2 regions of the Nocardioides ginkgobilobae genome follow, and region 2 is predicted to be linked to the other one. Evidence: predicted binding sites of a transcription regulator. Region 2 holds the regulator's gene; the other holds the start of a gene.
What was found. Region 2 encodes LexA, which represses DNA repair genes until DNA is damaged. Its sites were predicted from a motif close to TCGAACANNTGTTCGA; they were not measured.
Positions count from the first base shown of each region.

Region 1 (4,283 bases), on a different contig from region 2:
ATCGGACCGACCGCGCGCTCCCAGACCTCGTCGCCGTGCCAGGCGGCCGACGTCGGGGTGGAGCGGATGGCCGCGACCGGGCCGCGCCCGTTGAGCGGGACCCCGATGATCGGCGGGTCCGGACGACCGTCGAGGGTCAGGACCCGGTCGTCGATGGTGCCGTGGTGCGACTCGACCCAGCCGATGCCGGCGAGCGTGGTCCAGCCGAGCTCGCAGCCCCCGACCCCGGAGAGCTGCGCGTCGGCGTACGCCCGGAGCGCGGGGAGCGGGATGCCGGTGCGACGGGAGGTCTGCTCCAGCCAGCGCTGGTCGACCAGCTGCCCGCCCACCGGCGCCGAGGCGGGGGCGTCAGCGGTGACCGGGACGGGCGCGGCGAGGTAGGCCGCCGGCGGGGTCAGGTCCAGCGCCCGCGGGGTGGCGTAGAGCCTCGACAGCCCGAACGACGCCGCGGTCACCACGACCAGCAGCGTCGCGAAGAGCGCGATGGAGCGCGGGCCGGAGATCACGCCCGCGATTGTGCGGCAGGTCACCGACCAGGCGCGAACCGGCAGGGGCGGTCAGGCGGCCGGCTGCACGCCGTGCGCGGCGAGCAGCCGCTCGAGGACGTCGTGGCCGAGGTCGAGGTGCCAGTGCTCGGCACGCAGGCCCACGGCTCGAGCGGCCTCGACGTTGGTCTCCATGTCGTCGACGAAGAGCACCTCCGCCGCCGGGGCTCCGATCCGCTCGACGGCGATTTCGAAGTAGGCCGGCTCGGGCTTCTTGGTGCCCATCTCCCAGGAGTAGCAGGAGACGTCGAACAGCGCGTCGTAGCCCAGCACGGTCGCCATGTGCTCGCCACGCTGCCGGTGCTGGTTGGTGCCCAGGTGGACGCCGAGACCGGCCGCGCGGAGGCGCCGGACCAGGGCAAGGCTCTCCGGGGACGGGGTGATGTCGTGCCACAGCCGGCGGTAGACCTCGAGCGGGTCGACCTCGGCGTACGACGGCACGACGGCCTCCACGACGTGCAGGAAGTCGCCCTCGCCCCTCAGCGGCCCGCGCTCGGCGGTCCACAGGGCGCGGCCGAGCTCCTCGGCCCGGTCGCCGGCCCACTCGACCAGCAGGCCGATCGGGTCGGGGGCACTGCGTTGCAGCACCCCGTCGGCGTCGAGCAGGACGTGGCGGACCGGCACGGTGGGTTGGCCCGGCTCAGTCGGTGCCGTGCTCGGCGATGAAGGCGAGGATCTGCTCGGAGAGCTCCGGGCGGCACACGATGAGGTCGGGCAGGTAGACGTCGTCCTGGTTGTAGACCAGCTCGTCGCCGTTGACCCGGCTGGTGAACAGGCCGGCCGCGCGGGCCACCGCGACCGGGGCGGCGGAGTCCCACTCGTACTGACCGCCGGCGTGGACGTAGGCGTCGGCCACGTCGCGCACGACCGACATCATCTTGACCCCGGCCGAGCCCATGGGCACCAGCTCGGCACCCATCTCCTCGGCCAGCGCCTGCACGAAGGCCGGCGGGCGACTGCGGGAGACCGCGATGCGCGGCCGCTCCGAGGTGCTCGGCGGCACGATCGGCGGGTTCCCGGTGTTGAACGTCTCGCCCAGCACGGGCTGCGCCACGGCGCCGGCCACCAGCGTGCCGCCCTCCTCCGTCGACTGCCAGAGCGCCACGTGCACGGCCCAGTCGTCGCGCGGGGGCTCGGAGAACTCGCGGGTGCCGTCGAGCGGGTCGATGATCCACACGCGCTCGGCGGAGAGCCGGGCCTTGTCGTCCTTGCCCTCCTCCGACAGCACGGCGTCCTCGGGACGGTGCTCGGCGACCAGGCGCATCAGCAGCGCGTGCGCGGCGGCGTCGCCGGCGTCCTTGAGCTCCTTGCCCTCCAGGCCCTCGGCCCGCACCTCGAGGAGGCGGCGGCCGGCCGTCTCGGCCAGCCAGGTGGCGAGGACGTGGTCGTCGGCGTCGGCGGGGGGCGTTCCGGGCTCAAAACCAGAGGAGGTCACGCCCCGCAGGCTATCGGTCACCGGGCCGACGCCGACCTGGTGGTCGCGCGGGGGAATGTCGGCGAGACCGAGCCGCGCTGGTTGGTCGAGCAGGCGAGCGCCAGCGCCGTTCTGCGGTGGTCGAGCAGGCGCGCCGCTAGGCGAGCCGTCGTCGAGACCCCGTACGCCGACGCGCCCCGCTGTACCCCTGGTTGCTCCCTGGGTCACCGCCTGCGGGTCGTGGCGGGTTCGCGCCGCAGCAGGTCCCGAATTCAGTGAAGGCGTGGTCGCCCTGGGTGCCACTTCAGCTTCTTGGTTGCGCTCGACTCGATGGTCGCCCGCCGCTGGGGTGCTCGCTTGGGTCGGGCTTCGAGCGACGCACCTAAGTGTCTCAGAAAAGTGGGTCTGAACTGCGGAAACGCTGTCTGTCGAACGTGTGTTCGACTACACTTTCACCATGCCCACCAGCTCCCTCCTCGAGGCGATCCGCGCCGCCAAGGCGCGTGAGGACGACGCAGCCCGCGAGCTGCTGATCGGGGTCGCGCAGTGGGCAGATGCGCACACCACCGGTGTCCTGATGCCGGACTTTTACGGCACCTACTCCCACCCCGACGAGGAGGTGTACGACGCCGCCGAGGCTGCGTGGACGGCCCGGTTCGGGATGCCCGGTGCCGACACCATGCTCGATCTGGCCGGCGCCGGCGCTCCCGAGGTCTCCGACTTCGCCGTCACCGAGTTGTCTACCGCCCTCGGGCGCACGCGCGAGTCCGGGCGCCTGCTCGTGGGTGACGCCATCGAGGCCAAGCACCGCCTCCCCAAGGTCTGGGCCCGGCTCGTCGCCGGACAGGTCACCGCGTGGCGGGTCCGCCGCCTCGCCCAGACCACCAAGGCCCTCTCCGAAGCGGCCGTGGCGTTCGTCGACGCCCAGGTCGCCCACGTCATCCACACCGCCGGACCCGTCGTCGTCGACCGACTCGTCCTCGAGGCCTCCGCCCGGTTCGACCCCGAATCCACCGAGGTCGCCGAGTGCGACACCCGCGCCAACCTCTACTTCGACCTCGACCTCGCATCCCTCGCCACCTCGGTCGGTGCGGCCTCCGCCGTGTCCGCCGACGGGCTCCTCGACCGCGCCGACGCCGAGGACCTCGAAACAGCCATTCGGCAGATCGCCCACCAGCTGCTGGCCGACGGTTCCACCGACGACCTGGCCGTGCGCCGCGCGAAGGCGCTGGGCTACATCGCCCGTGGCCAAGACCTCCTTCCCGCACCTGATGCGGCCGCCGGCGAGGATGATCGAGCGACGCAGGACCAGCGAGCCGCGCAGGACGGCCGAGCGACACAGGACGGTCGAGCCGCGCAGGACGGTCGCGAGACGCAGGATGGTCGAGCAGCGAGCGCCAGCGAGCGTCGTCGAGACCGCGCGACCGACACGCCCACCGGCCCCGGCAGCAACGCCCGCACGTCCGCTCGCCGGATCGTCGTGCTCACGGTCCACCTCTCCGACGCCGCCCTGACCGGCGCACCCCAGGTCGACCCCGTCACCGGCAAGCTCGGCCTCAACCTCGCCCGCCTCGACAACCACCGCCAGCTCCTCACCGCCGACACCATCCGCGAGTGGTGCGGCACCCCCGGCACCCAGGTCATCGTCAAGCCCGTCATCGACCTACACGACACCGTCGCCGTCGACTCCTACGAGGTCCCCGACCGCATCGCGGCCCGCGTGAAACTCACCAGGACCACGTGCTCGTTCCCCCACTGCCGCAGACCCGCCGAGTCCGCCGACCTCGACCACACCGTCGAGTACGTCCCACCCGACCGAGGCGGACCACCCGGCCAGACCAGCACCGAGAACCTGGCGCCACTGTGCCGCCACGACCACCGCGCCAAGACCCACCCCTCACCAGCAGGCAGACCCTGGGCCGTCCGCGGACTCTCACCAGGCCACTGGCTCTGGACCAGCCCCCACGGCAACCAGTTCCTCGTCCACCCCGACGGCACCACACCACTCACCGTCTGACCACCCGACACCGCTCGCAGCCCGACCACCACCCGGCGGCCGGGCTACCAGCACGCCCACCCCCTCGCCCTCGACGGCCTGGCGATCAGACCCCCCAGGGTGGAGGTCCCCTCCGGCACCAGGTGCCGGACACGACCTCCAGCTACGTCGCTCTCCTCGGATGACAGCGAGGCGACCGGCCGGGCAGGCGTGCGCGCGGCTGGGCGGGCTCGGGCGCATCCGGCTGTGCACAGCCGCCGACCGCACACCGGTGCCAGCAGGTGGCGACAACGGCCCGCGCACTCGTCGGCCCGGCGGGACGGCCGGC
Region 1 covers NZ_BAAGUS010000007.1:168,479-172,761, forward strand. The annotation lists gene ACYVID_RS09260 (lytic murein transglycosylase) at 1-506, opposite strand, end outside; gene ACYVID_RS09265 (HAD family hydrolase) at 558-1,169, opposite strand; gene ACYVID_RS09270 (3'(2'),5'-bisphosphate nucleotidase CysQ) at 1,186-1,980, opposite strand; gene ACYVID_RS09275 (HNH endonuclease signature motif containing protein) at 2,417-3,976, shown strand.
Region 1: the regulator LexA is predicted to act here: its motif matches at 2,388-2,403, upstream of ACYVID_RS09275 (HNH endonuclease signature motif containing protein).

Region 2 (4,283 bases):
AGGGCGAGGTCCGCCAGGACCGCGTGGGCGATCTCGTCGACGTCGCCGGCGCCGCTCGCCTCGAGGAGCGCCGACTCCAGGCGCGCGAGTGCGCCCGACGGCGCGCCCTGGCCCTGCGCCGCCGGATCGACCTGCCCCTGGTCCGGCATGACCCCGAATGTAGCGAGCGCCCCCCCCACCCGGTCAGGGACCGAGGTCCCGTGCCGACCGGCCAAGAGACACCCGCGTGAGGATCCGTGACGGTGCAGGGGTGGGTGTGGCGGACGTCGACCACAGGGCACCGCGGCACCCCGGCGGTTCGACCCGGCCGGGCGGCGCCGGTCGGGAACAATGGCACGGTGGCCGGGAGTGCGGGGAGCAGTGCGGGGAAGCGGGCCGGGTCGCGGCGCGGCCCGCGCCGGCGCTCTCGACACTCTCCACGGCTGCTGCTCCTGACCGGCGGCATCACAGCCCTGGTGGTCGCCTGGGGCTACCTCGTCTGGGCCGCCATCGACTTCGGTGCCGCTGCCCGGGCCGGTGAGCAGGTCGCCTGGGCGTTCCTGGCGCTGGCCTCGCTCGGTGCGGTGGCCTGCCTCTTCGCCGGGCTGATGCTGGGTGTGCGGCTGCTGCGGATGCTCGGCGTCCTGTCGCCGCAGGCACTGGGCGAGCCGGTCGACCCCGATCGAGCGCCGAAGCCGAAGGGCGGCAAGCGCGCCGCGCGCTAGCGACGAGCACCGGGCACGGGACCCTGGCATGCGGCCTGGCGGAGACCACCGAGGGGCGGGCCCGGGTGGGCCCGCCCCTCGTCTTCCCCGTGGTTTCGCCGGCCGGGGTCGAGGCGACCGGCGAAGTCTGTGTCGTGCTGTGGGTCTCGTGGCTCGCTGCGCTCGCACCTCGACCAGCGGTGGTGCTGCGCCCGCGGTCCCGCGGGCTCAGTCGGCCGCGGGCACCAGCAGTCGCTGGCCGGCGACGAGCATCCCGCCGTCGAGGTTGTTGAGCTCCTGGATCGTGCTGATCATGGCGCGCACGTCGCCGTCGTCGGTGCGGGCCGCGGCGATGTCCCACAGGGTCACGCCGCTGCCCACGACGATGACGTCGGTCGGGACCGGCTCGCCCTTCTCCGCGGTCGCTACCGAGACACCGGCGAACGCCACCGCGACGGCCACCGCCACCAGCAGACCGACCAGGAAGACCACGAGCCGGCCGCGACGGGTCAGCCGCAGCTCACCGCGACGGCCGTCGGCGTACGTCGCGGGGCGGGAGGTGCGGGTCGGGGCTGCTGCTGCGGGAAGGACCATGGTGCTCATCGGGATCTCCTGGGGAAGGCGGAGTGGGCTGCGCACCGATGTCTACTGACGGCCACCGACAGTCCCGGTGTGGCGCCGGTCAGGGAGGACCGGCGACGACTCCGGAGCTGCGGCTCGACCACCAGTTCGATCGAACACGTGTACGAGACTAGATCAGGTGTTCGAACGAGATCAAGGGGTTGGGCGAACAGATGTTCGACCTCATCCCTGCGGGCGAGCCCGCCCCACCCGGGTCAGCGCGTGCGCAACGACCGGCGCCCCTGCGCGGCGAAGAGCGCCGTGCCGCGGGCCGCGAGGCCCGGCGCGAGGGAGACGGAGCGCATGAGCGCACCACGCCACACGGGCACCGTGCGCACGACCCGGTCGGACCCGACCATCCCCACGGCGACCTCGGCGATCTCCTCGACCGTGAGGATGCGTCCGCCGGAGTGGACCAGGGCGGCACCCAGACCCTCGGGGTCCTGGGCGTCGAGCATCGCGGTCCGCACGCCGTCGGGGCAGACCGCGTGCACGCGCACCGAGCGCGGCGTCTCGGCAGCCACGGACATGCTGGCCGAGACCGCGGCCGCCTTCGTGGCGGCGTACACGCTGTAGCCCGGCACGGGGCCCAGTCCGGACAGCGAGGCAATGTTGACGATGTCGCCCCCGGCGGGGCCGAAGCCGTCGAGAGCCGCGCGCATCCCCCAGAGCACCCCGAGGACGTTGACCTCGACCACCCGGCGCACCTGCTCCTCGGACAGCTCCGAGAGCCGGCCGTCGTCACCGACGCCCGCGTTGTTGAACCACGCCGCGAGCCGGCCGTGACCGGCGGCCACCTCGGCCGCGTGCCGGTGGGCAGCGGGGTCCCGGACGTCGTGCGCGAGCCCCGCGACCGCACCGATCTCGTCCGCGGTGGTCGCGGCTCCCGCGCCGTCGACATCGGTCACCACCACCGACCACCCCTCGCGCACCAGGCGCTCGGCGATGCCCCGCCCGATCCCGCGGGCCCCTCCGGTCACGACGGCGCTGCGCTCGTTCACCCCCGCAGTCTCCCGTACGTCGGCGCGCGCGACGCCGCTCGTCCCAGCCCCCGGTCGCACGCCCCTCCGGCGACCGGCGCGACACGCCGGTTCGAACACATGTTTGATCGTTGTCGGTCCCGGGGCCTAGCGTGACCCCACTGGGTCCGACCCCTCGGACCCACCTGCGCCCGCACCCGCGCCACCCCCTGGAGGACCCATGGCCACCAGCCACGACGACCCGGCCACCGGCAGCACCGACACCCCGGGCACGCCCGGCACCCCGGGCGCGGTCACCACGCTGCCCGACGGGCCGCCCGACGCCAGCGGTCTGACCGCCCGGCAGACCAAGGTGCTGGAGACCATCCGCGACGCCGTCGCGCTGCGGGGCTACCCGCCCAGCATGCGCGAGATCGGCCAGGCCGTCGGCCTCACCAGCACCTCCTCGGTGGCCCACCAGCTCAAGGTGCTCGAGGAGAAGGGGTTCATCAAGCGCGACGGCAGCCGCCCCCGCGCGCTTGAGGTGTTCCTGCCCGAGTCGATGGCCGCCCGCCGATCGATCTCCTCGGCCGACGACACCGGCATCGACGAGACCGGGGTCGGCGACTCGCTGCCCGCCGCCTCCTACGTCCCGGTCCTGGGCCGGATCGCCGCGGGCGCGCCGATCCTCGCCGAGGAGCAGGTCGAGGACGTCTTCCCGCTGCCCAAGCAGCTCGTCGGCGACGGCCAGCTCTTCCTGCTGGAGGTGCGAGGCGAGTCGATGATCGACGCCGCGATCTGCGACGGGGACTACGTCGTGATCCGCCAGGCGCAGACCGCCGACAGCGGCCAGATGGTGGCGGCCATGATCGACGGCGAGGCCACGGTCAAGACGCTCTCGCGCAAGAACGGCCAGGTCTGGCTGCTCCCCCACAACGACGCCTTCGACCCGATCGACGGCACGCACGCCACGATCCTCGGCATCGTCACGGCGGTGCTGCGCAAGGTCTGAGGGTCTCGACGCCCGCTCGCCGGCGCGTGTCCGAGGGGTGAACGGACGGTGCTCACATCACGGAACCCATGACGTAGCCAGCCGGGTGTCGTTGGATGAGGCGTGATCTCGATCCAGCACTCCCCCGGGCAACCCGAGCACGCGTCGAGCGAGCCGGCACGACAGGGTCAGGCCCTCCCCCGACGTACGGTCTTGGCCACCGGAGCCGTCGCCGCCACCGCGGTGACCGCTGCGGGTGCCGCGCTCGCGAGCAGCCCGGCCCGCGCGGCCGACGGCACCGCGGACCGGGCCGGCGACACGTTCACGCTGGGGAAGCGTGAGCACCGGGTCTTCCAGCACGGCGTCGCCTCCGGCGACCCGCTCCCCGAGGCCGTCCTGCTCTGGACCCGCGTCACGCCCACTCCCGAGGCGACGCCGGGCTCGGGCAGGGGCGGGCCGGTCACCGTGCGGTGGGAGGTCGCCCGCGACGCACGGTTCCGGAAGGTCGTGAGCAGCGGACGCTTCCGCACCAGCGCCGCCCGCGACCACACGGTCAAGCTGGACGCGAAGGGCCTGCGGCCGGAGACCGAGTACTTCTACCGGTTCAGCGCGCTGGGCCAGCGCAGCCCCATCGGTCGGCTGCGCACCGCTCCGGGCGAGCGGGCCACCCCCGACAACCTGCGTCTCGGCGTGGTCTCCTGCGCCAACCTCGAGGCCGGCTTCTTCAGCGCCTACCGCGGTCTCGCCGAGCGCGACGACCTGCACGCGGTGCTGCACCTGGGCGACTACCTCTACGAGTACCCCACCGGCGACTACGGGCTGGGCCCGGACAACGTCGTCGTGCGTCCCCACGACCCGCCCACCGAGATGGTCAGCCTCGAGGACTACCGCCGCCGGCACGCCAACTACAAGAGCGACCCCGACCTGCAGGCGCTGCACGCCCGCTACTCCTGGATCGTGACCTGGGACGACCACGAGGTCACCAACGACCAGTGGAAGGCCGGCGCGGAGAACCACCAGCCGGGCCCT
Region 2 covers NZ_BAAGUS010000013.1:109,072-113,354, reverse strand. The annotation lists gene ACYVID_RS13265 (ATP-binding protein) at 1-149, opposite strand, end outside; gene ACYVID_RS13260 (hypothetical protein) at 339-704, shown strand; gene ACYVID_RS13255 (LysM peptidoglycan-binding domain-containing protein) at 912-1,286, opposite strand; gene ACYVID_RS13250 (SDR family oxidoreductase) at 1,520-2,305, opposite strand; gene lexA (transcriptional repressor LexA) at 2,505-3,275, shown strand; gene ACYVID_RS13240 (alkaline phosphatase D family protein) at 3,468-4,283, shown strand, end outside.